4 regions of the Blautia sp. HCP3S3_H10_2 genome follow, and region 1 is predicted to be linked to each of the others. Evidence: riboswitches for the same ligand, from Rfam matches in the RefSeq annotation. Region 1 holds a riboswitch; each other region holds the start of a gene.
The links. A riboswitch is a leader RNA that binds a small molecule or an ion and turns the genes downstream of it on or off. The one in region 1 is predicted to bind cobalamin.

Region 1 (2,200 bases):
CTGGAAGGTAAGGATCCTGTCATACCAGATCTGATTTTTATGGGAAAAAGCAGCGACTGCAATTCCATCATCAAGAGACTCTACCGGAATCTCATAGGTATACTTACCGTCAGCATTTACTACATATGGAACCCATTTCGAGGAATCTGCTGCGGCAGCTTCTTCCTTTGTTCCAAGAAAGAGATAATCGTATCCTGTACCGCTTAAAGTAAGGACAGCAGTCATTTTGCCATTCTTGGAAGTAAGCACACAGTTTACTACACGGAACATGGTTGCGCTGGAATTTACAGTTACGTTATAAATTCCGCTGTCGCATACGTTACCGGCTGGTTTAACAGCAGGGGTTGGGGTAGCGGTTGGTGCCGGAGCTGGGGTCTCGCTTGGAACTGGTGTAACCGTTGGTGTGGGTGCCTTATTGCCTGGAATTGTAATGGTAAATTCTCCGCCTTTGGAATACTGATACCATACGCCGCCCTCTTTTTTACGGATGGCTACCTGATATTTCTGGTCTTCTTCTGTGGAAGGAACTGCAAATTCAAAGGTATAGCCCTCTCCTGTAGGAGTTCCTACACATACATTTTCTGGATCGCTTTTTGCATCTTCCACGCTTCCGAGATAGATGGCATCGTATTTGTCTGTAGCGGTTACGATAGTAACAATTGTTTTGTCTCCCTCGTGTCTTGCAGAAGAGCTTGCAATCTTAAACATACCAAGGGCGCCGGAATCATCTGGCTTATCAATTGTGATGTCCGATCCGTCTGGTTTTACATCTGCTTTTGTTGTGTCATCTGTCTTTCCGGTTTCTTCTTTGGAATCGGATTTTTCGGAAGTTTTGGTATCCTTTGCCTCTTCCTTTTTCTCTTCTACCGGAGTTACAGTTGCTTCCGGTGTCTGCTCTGGTTCCTGATCCGCTTCTGCTGCAGGAGTCTGCTCCGGAGCTGGTGTTTCGGAAGGGATTTCCTTTGCCGGCTCTTCCGTAGCCGGTGCTTCCTCTGAAGAGGCTGTATTAGAAGTATCTTCAGAAGCAGTTTTCTGATCATCCATGTCCGCAGCTTTTTCCTCTGCAGCTGGTGTAGGGGTAGTTGTAATCAGCACATTTACATCCTCTCCCTCTGCCTGTGTGAGCACAGCCGGAGTGATCGTCATTGCTACAGAAAGAAACAGTGCCAGAAAGCGTTTTGAATTTCTTTTCATTTTTCTCCCTCGATTCTTTATAGTTCATTTATATGGTTCTGAATAAATCCAGGCAGTTTCTTGTAAAGAAGCTCATCTGTATACATCAGAAAATTCCAACGGAATATTTTATTACACAAAAATGCCTGCTCCAAACAAAGAAGCAGGCACTAAAATTTAAATATTCTGCAGTCAGATATATCATGAGAATGAAGTGCTTTCTTCGGAAGCTTTCATTAACGGATTCAGCAGGTTTCCTGGCTTACAGATCATTACGGAATCTAACCTTCTCAGTAAAATACAAATGGCACGAACAGATTCCATTCCCTGTTTACAGTGACCGGATCGCTCAGGACTTTCACCTGATTCCCTCTTAGCCTGCAGTCTATTCCTGCAAAGGCACTGAAAACGGATTTATTCAATTCATTTCATTATAGCAGACTGCTTTGTCGAAATCAATAGATTGACCTGGCAAATTATTGTTTATATTGGCTGTAGCCAACTTCTTCCTTGCGAAGAAGGGTACCTTCCTCATCATAGACGCTGCGATAGGTCCGGCAAATATTGGCATCTGAATGTTCGGTAGTGATCTCCACCCGGTTGTTATCTGTTTTCGTACCGTAGATGGATACTGTCACTGCTTCTTCTTTCTCATCGTAGGAAGCGGTGATCTTAACCGGATATGCACTGTTATTCTGGAAACGGAAATCCTGTCCGCCCCATACTACTGCTGCATCCAGTCCATCCTCCACATAATCGATCCGCGCCGCGTGATTATGGCGCTCCACAATAGCCAGATCTGACTGGAGACATGCCATATATAAAGTGGTAGAAATCTGGCAGATTCCGCCTCCGATATCCTGGGCATGCTCACCGCCAACGATCACAGTGGCTTCCCGGTATCCTCTTTCCTCTGTTCGTGGTCCAAGGGTATCGTTATAGGAAAAAATCTGTCCGGGCTGAAGCTCTACCCCGTCACATGCTTCCACAGCCAGTTTCAGGTTGGCTACACGGTTATCTGTTCCTC
Region 2 (2,200 bases), on a different contig from region 1:
GAGCATCTGGGAGCCTTTGAAAAATGGGATTTTCAGAAATTCCAGCCAGATGTAATTATTGTAAATCTGGGAACCAATGATGGTATGGGCGCGAAGAATCTGGAAAAAGTGGAACGTGCAGCAGAGGAGTTTTTGAAAAAAATAAGAGCCTGTAACCCCAAAAGCTATATTATATGGTGCTACGGAATGCTTGGAGATGTAATCTTGCCTGTATTGGAAGAAGCAGTCCGGAACTATAAAGAAAAATCAAAGGATGAGAAAGTGGAATTTGTAAAACTTCCGGATACTTTTGCTGGTGAATTCGGATCGAGACAGCATCCGGGACATAAATCACATGAAAAGACCGCAAATGTGCTGATCTCTAAAATAAGAGAAATTACAGAAATACAAAAGTGAATTTCAATTTGTAAGACTAAATTTTGCTTAGAGGGTGGAATTTAAATTTGTGATTGAATCGTGATAAAAAAATAACAAAAATTTCCTGTGAAGGGTTGACAGAAGCAGTGACCGGTGGTACTATGATGTCAGTATAATTCCATATTGAACATATTAAGTGCTGACAGCTATGAGCTGGCAGAAAGAGGGAATCAGGTGAGAAACCTGAGTGATCCGGTCACTGTAACAGAGGAGCGAGTCTCAGAGTCCATTGTGCAGCTGCATGAGAAGGGGAGATGAAGCGATGATCCTGGAGCCAGGAAACCTGCTTGGTATGGCGAGGTTAAACTTCCGATGAAAGTGTAACAACCAGTTTTAGGGAATCCGCAGCCCTGAGATGTTGTCCGCTTTTATGAGTGGACATTTTTTATGGAATATCGCCTGTTCAGAAGAATTATACAGATTAAATGGCAGGCGATACTACTTCGGATGAAACCGTTCCCTCCGCGTATATATGAACGGATCATATTCTACCCCGGAGTAGCATCGCTCCCTCTTAGAAGTGATGATTTGAAATATTATGAGAATGTGAGACCGCGTAAGCGGTTATTTTTTTACCTTTTTATAAGCTTGGGTTCCGGCAAAATGTTGGAACCCGATAGAAGGAGAAGAAAATTATGGAAAAAAAATATTGGGAAGATAAAGAGTATTCTTATTTCAGTCATAAGAAATGTGAGTTTTTCCCCTGCCATAAAGGGGCGGATTCGGAAGATTTTAACTGCCTTTTCTGTTATTGCCCGCTTTATGCATTGGGAGATAAGTGCGGTGGAAATTTCCGCTACAATGAAAAAGGTTTTAAAGACTGCACCAATTGCCAGCTCCCTCACAAACGGAAAAATTATGGCTATGTGACCGGCAAATATCAGGAGCTGGCAGACCTTATGAAAAAAGTAAGAGAAGAGTAGTGCACCAGAGTGTGCATCTTGCAGAAAGCCTTTTTTAACACACTCTAGAGCCTGTTTGAAAAATCATTCCTGCAATCTGCACGCCCCACTTTGCGGTATATTTTGCCCTCTTTCAGTCAGCGTAGCCCGCTACGCTTCCCTCAATCAGACAAAATCTCCCACAAATTGTGACGCACATCTTGCAGAAAGCCTTTTTCAAACATACTCTAGCGTATGCTTAACATCATTTTCAATTTCGGAATCTGATTATTGAGAATCAGGCTTTCCGGAAACATTGCTTCGTGAACAAAATCAGCTGCATAAGTAAAATCACCGATGTGTCCCACGCCGTGACTGTCACTGGATAACACGATAGGAACCAGGTATTTGCGACAGTATTTCAGAATTTGTGCGCAGTTAGCACGGGTATCACCCCGGTATCCATATGGCGCAAGGGAGGCTTCGTTGATTTCCAGGATAACTCCATTGTCACTGGTAGCTTTTATGATTGTTTCATAATCTAAGTCATACTGGGTATTGTCAATGTGTCCAAGAATTTTTACTACAGGATTTTTCATTACATTAAGAAAAGCTGTGGTATTTCCCTCACAGGTCAGGGGACGGAAATTCTGATAATGCATGCTGGCAATGGCATAGTCTAATTTATCAAGCAGTTCCTGGTTTAGATCTACCGTTCCATTAATATCAAGAATGTTCAGTTCGATTCCATATAATAATTCCACTCCGAAGCGCTTCTTCGGGGAATAAGTCAGGCTGCGGAAATAAGATGAGGTACCGGCTGCAAGAGTTGCCGGCCCATGATCGGTGATTCCCAGCAGCTTCAGATTCTTCCGGGCAGCGGCTTTTGCCATGTCACTGAT
Region 3 (2,200 bases), on a different contig from region 1:
TATCGTTGTTTGCATGGTCACCAGCAACAACCATCAACGGACGAAGAACAACTTTCTTGAATCCGGCATCTTTTACTTTATTGATAACTTCCTCACAAGCAGTATCCTCTGGCTCACCTTCTACAGTACCGATAAATGCGTTTGTGAAACCAAGCTCATTCATCTGTGTCTGCATCTGGTCATAAGTAACATTTGCTACATGAGAAGTTCCATGTCCCATGAATACAAATGCTGTTCCATCTTCTGCAGCTGCTTCCATGCTGTCATATCCAGCTTCTTTTACAGCTTCATCTGTGATTGCCTGTGCAACAGCAGCCTTGTCATCGTTGATAACAGTAGCGTCATCTCCAACCTCACCAAGCATTGGCTCAGCGATTGCTACAGACTCAAATTTATCTTTATACTCATCAATAGCTTCTACCATCTCATCGTACTCAGCGCCATGCATAAGGTGTGTAGGCTGAACAACCAGATTCTTAACACCGTTTGCTACTGCACGGTCAAGTGCCTGCTGCATGTTATCAATTGCCTCATCATCTCTTGCCTGTACATGGTTGATGATGATCTGAGCGGTAAATGCTCTTCTTACAGACCAATCCGGGAATGCATCTGCAAGTTTATCCTCGATTCCTTTGATGTCCTCTGCACGGCTGTCATTGAAGGAAGTACCAAAGCTTACTACAAGAAGCTCATTCTCACCGATCTCATCCTGGTTACGAGGATCATCTTTGGAAGCATCACCTGTGTCACGTCCGAAATACTCTGGGCTTGCTTCTTCGCCTTCTACCAGCTCTTTCTGTGCATCTGTAAGAGCATCCCATGCTTCTTTTGCTTCTTTGCACTGTGCATCTGTGTCGTCATTTCTTTCCTGAACATAGATGGCATCAATAAGAGCTGCAACTTTATCTGCTGCTTCCTTGTCTGCATCAGCAGTATCATCTGTTGCTTCTGCATCATCTGCTGCCTCAGCATCGTCAGTAGCCTCAGCGTCATCTGCTGTCTCCTCAGTTGCTTCTTCTGTCTCTGCAAATGCAACAGATCCTGTTGCTACAGTCATGCTTGCAGCCATGGAAGTTGCAAGAAGCAGTGCTAATAAAGTTTTTCTTTTCATTTCTTTTTCCTCTTTTTTCCTGTATTTCCGGATTGAATCATGCATAAGGATCCCGCCCTACAGGGCCTTTTATGTATAAACATAAAAAGCAGCCACATTTCTGCAGCTGCACCTTCCTCATAAACACATCTCCTGAAAACAGGACTTCTATGTATTGCTATGAGAATACAGGTTCTGTGTACCGCAGACCTAAGATTCCACGCCAAGGCAGTTCTCCTGACTTCGATCAACACTGCTCCCCCTTCCCTTTTTGGTGGGCTCTGAAGCAGCTCCCTTACACAGTGACGGCATCGTTCCGGATTCACACCAGATTCTCTTTTGCGCATCATGTCCATGATGCAACCTTCGCGCTATAACCATTATACATATTCGACTCGGATAGTTAATAGATACCATATTTTTATGTATTTTTTTTGAATAAATTATGTATTTTTTATGAATTAGGGTCAAATTTCTACATTTTATCTTTTAAATAAGTAACTGGCAAATATACAACTTTTATACGCCAAAATGTGGCACTTTTTTCATCTAACATAGTCTAAAAAAATGATCTGCAACCCATCAACAGGTTACAGACCATTTTTCTCACTCAGGACTTCTTAATCATCCATCGTCCCTTATTATTTTTTAATTTTAATTGTGATTGTTGCTTTCTTGTTTGTTCCGTCAAGAGATCTGACAGTAATCTTCACTGTACCTTTCTTTCCTTTGAATGTTTTTACAACACCATTGGAAGATACCGTTGCAAGCTTGGTATTGCTGGAGCTCCATGCAACCTTTTTATTTGCATTCTTGGTTGCAGTCACCTTTGCTTTCAGTTTCAGGCTCTTACCAGCTTTTACGGTCTTATTTCCGGAAATCGCAAGCTTCTTAACATAACCTTTGGTGCAGGTCAGCTTAATGGATCCATATACCTTGCTGCCGTCTTTTGCGGTTGCTGTGATAACAACGCTCTTTCCGCCAGCTTTCTTCTTCATGGTTACAACACCATTTGCATTTACAGTTGCAACCTTGGTATTGCTGGATTTCCAGGTAACTGCCTTGTTTGCTGCATTAGCAGGAGCTGTTTTTACCTGAAGCTGTACTTTC
Region 4 (2,200 bases), on a different contig from region 1:
TCGAAGAACGAAAAATTTTATCTTTTTTCACTGTTTTTTCCTCAATCAATATCCGTTACCAGACAAAGTTTAGTCAATTGTAACGTCAGGATATAATCCCTTTGCAAATGTCTCTACTCCGTCCTGGGTACGTGTTGCACTTGCATACATTTCGCTGAGCATGATCGGGTATACACGGCCGTTCTTTACAGCGTCAAGGCTCTGAAGTGCCTCGTCATCCTGGATAACTGCCATCTGGCTTTCCAGAACGCTCTGTGGGTCATCACCAGCGTATGGCATGTATACAACAAAGATTACATCCGGGTTTGCAGCAATGATATCCTCTTTTCCAACAGCAGAGGCATCCGGATTTGCAAGAGTGGCGCCTAACTTGGTTACCATATCTCCGCCAAGGCTGATTGCGCCATAGTTTGTGATATCCTCACCCAGTGGCTCCAGAACCATTACGGTAGGCTTCTCTTCTACGTCTTTTGTAGCCTCAAGTGTATTGTCGATAACTGCTTTAATGTCATCTATGATTGCTTCCGCTTTATCCTGCACGTCGAAGATTTTACCAAGGTTCAGGATATCTGTATATTCGTTTTCCAGGGTTCTCTCACCGCCTGGACGGGTATTGGAGTTATAGTAGGTGTTGCAGCCTTTGTCGATCCAGTTGGTTACATTTCCAAGGTTCTTATCAGAAAACAGAGAACTCCAGGAAAGGATCATATCTGGCTCCAGCATAGTAACAGTTTCAAGAGATGGGGTAAATTCATCAAGATAATTTGTTTTAGAAAATGCTTCTTTGAGAGCATCCGGAACTTCATTATCAAGACCAGCTGTTGCTACAAGACGGTCCTCAAGACCAAGTGCAAGCATTGTCTCGATGCTACCCTGGTATACAGCGATAACCTTTTCCGGTGCTTTTTCATAGGTGGTTTCGATTTCGTTTCCATCGTAATCATAGGTTGTGATGGTCAAAGGATACTCTGTTCTGGTCTCTCCTTCAGAAGCTGCATCTGCGTTCTCCTCAGAAGCATCTGTGGTTTCCTCTGCAGGCTGATTGTCCTCCTTGATGGTCTCGGAGTCAGCACGCTCTGCTGCATAAACTGCAGGTGATACGGACATAGTCATAGCAGCTGCCATCATCATAGCCATGATTCTTGTGGTTAAAACTTTGTTTTTCATTTCTTTTCCTCTCTTTTCGTTTGTTTTCTGTAACCGAAAAGATGGGGCTTCAAAAAGCGTCACTGCTGGCAGTGACTTAAAAGGCACTTTTTACGGAAGCTCCTTCTCTTACCCTTGTCAAGCAGGTTTCCTGGCTCACAGGTCCCAGAGCCTTTTTCAAATAAACTCTAGCAGCATGGCTTTCCTTCTCACGCATATGCGCAATGGTTTCTTTAAGCCTGCCTTCCTGTATACAGTGGCCGCAACCGTTCAGGTCTTACACCTGATTCCCTCTCACAGCAGAATTGCTGTTCACTTAACTGGTATTCAATTACTTCAACAGTCTAGCATATCTCTTCTTTAAAAACAACAAAATAATTCGCTGATTAAATAAATTGTCAACTATTTATCAATTCTCATTTATTTCCGTGAGCAACGAACCAATCGTGTTTCTTATCATTTTGCTTTTTTTACATGCTCTACAAACAAATTTCGAATACTCTTGTATTCGCCAAGACCTTTCAAAACAGTTTCTACCTGATAGCCTTTTGCCCCAATGATATTTTTCCAGGAATCTTCTTCCTCTCCTGCCATGTCGTTCTTGGCATGGTCACCGGCAACGATCATAAATGGCGCGATCATTACTTTCTTTGGAGCAGATTTTTCCAACTTTTTCAAAACCTGTTCCATTCCCGGGTAAGCCTCCACGGTACCAACGATCACATTTTCATAACCCATGTCCTTGAATCTGTAATCTAAGGCTGCATAAACGGTATTTGCATAATGTTCCGTTCCATGCCCCATAAGTACCAGTGCTGTTTCCTCATCCTTTACCAGAAGTGCGTCTGTGATTGCTTTTACCACATATTCATTGTCCTCTTCTGTGGTAAGCAGCGGATCTCCGAATTTCACAGACTGGAAACGATCGGCATATGCCAGAACATCCGCTTTCATCAGATCATTCTCTACGCCATTCATGACATGGGTGGGCTGAACGATCACATCTGTGATTCCATCCTGTGCCATGTGATCCATAGCTTCTTTCACATTGTCA

Region 2: linked by a shared signal. The riboswitch ahead of ACTQWB_RS13240 (cysteine-rich small domain-containing protein) and the one ahead of ACTQWB_RS05035 (hypothetical protein) in region 1 are both predicted to bind cobalamin.
Region 3: linked by a shared signal. The riboswitch ahead of ACTQWB_RS08550 (sirohydrochlorin cobaltochelatase) and the one ahead of ACTQWB_RS05035 (hypothetical protein) in region 1 are both predicted to bind cobalamin.
Region 4: linked by a shared signal. The riboswitch ahead of ACTQWB_RS03225 (ABC transporter substrate-binding protein) and the one ahead of ACTQWB_RS05035 (hypothetical protein) in region 1 are both predicted to bind cobalamin.

The regions. Positions count from the first base shown of each region.
Region 1 covers NZ_JBQKCL010000004.1:36,129-38,328, reverse strand. Annotated here, with positions in the region: gene ACTQWB_RS05035 (hypothetical protein) at 1-1,194, opposite strand, end outside; cobalamin riboswitch at 1,404-1,595, opposite strand; gene ACTQWB_RS05030 (VanW family protein) at 1,650-2,200, opposite strand, start outside.
Region 2 covers NZ_JBQKCL010000012.1:21,955-24,154, forward strand. Annotated here, with positions in the region: gene ACTQWB_RS13235 (GDSL-type esterase/lipase family protein) at 1-396, shown strand, start outside; cobalamin riboswitch at 535-722, shown strand; gene ACTQWB_RS13240 (cysteine-rich small domain-containing protein) at 1,053-1,340, shown strand; partial or broken gene ACTQWB_RS13245 (DUF6783 domain-containing protein) at 1,375-1,518, opposite strand; partial or broken gene ACTQWB_RS13250 (DUF6783 domain-containing protein) at 1,456-1,593, shown strand; gene ACTQWB_RS13255 (phosphatase) at 1,547-2,200, opposite strand, start outside.
Region 3 covers NZ_JBQKCL010000006.1:145,274-147,473, forward strand. Annotated here, with positions in the region: gene ACTQWB_RS08550 (sirohydrochlorin cobaltochelatase) at 1-1,111, opposite strand, end outside; cobalamin riboswitch at 1,301-1,473, opposite strand; gene ACTQWB_RS08555 (Ig-like domain-containing protein) at 1,732-2,200, opposite strand, start outside.
Region 4 covers NZ_JBQKCL010000002.1:290,957-293,156, forward strand. Annotated here, with positions in the region: gene ACTQWB_RS03220 (FecCD family ABC transporter permease) at 1-31, opposite strand, end outside; gene ACTQWB_RS03225 (ABC transporter substrate-binding protein) at 70-1,167, opposite strand; cobalamin riboswitch at 1,271-1,481, opposite strand; gene ACTQWB_RS03230 (sirohydrochlorin cobaltochelatase) at 1,603-2,200, opposite strand, start outside.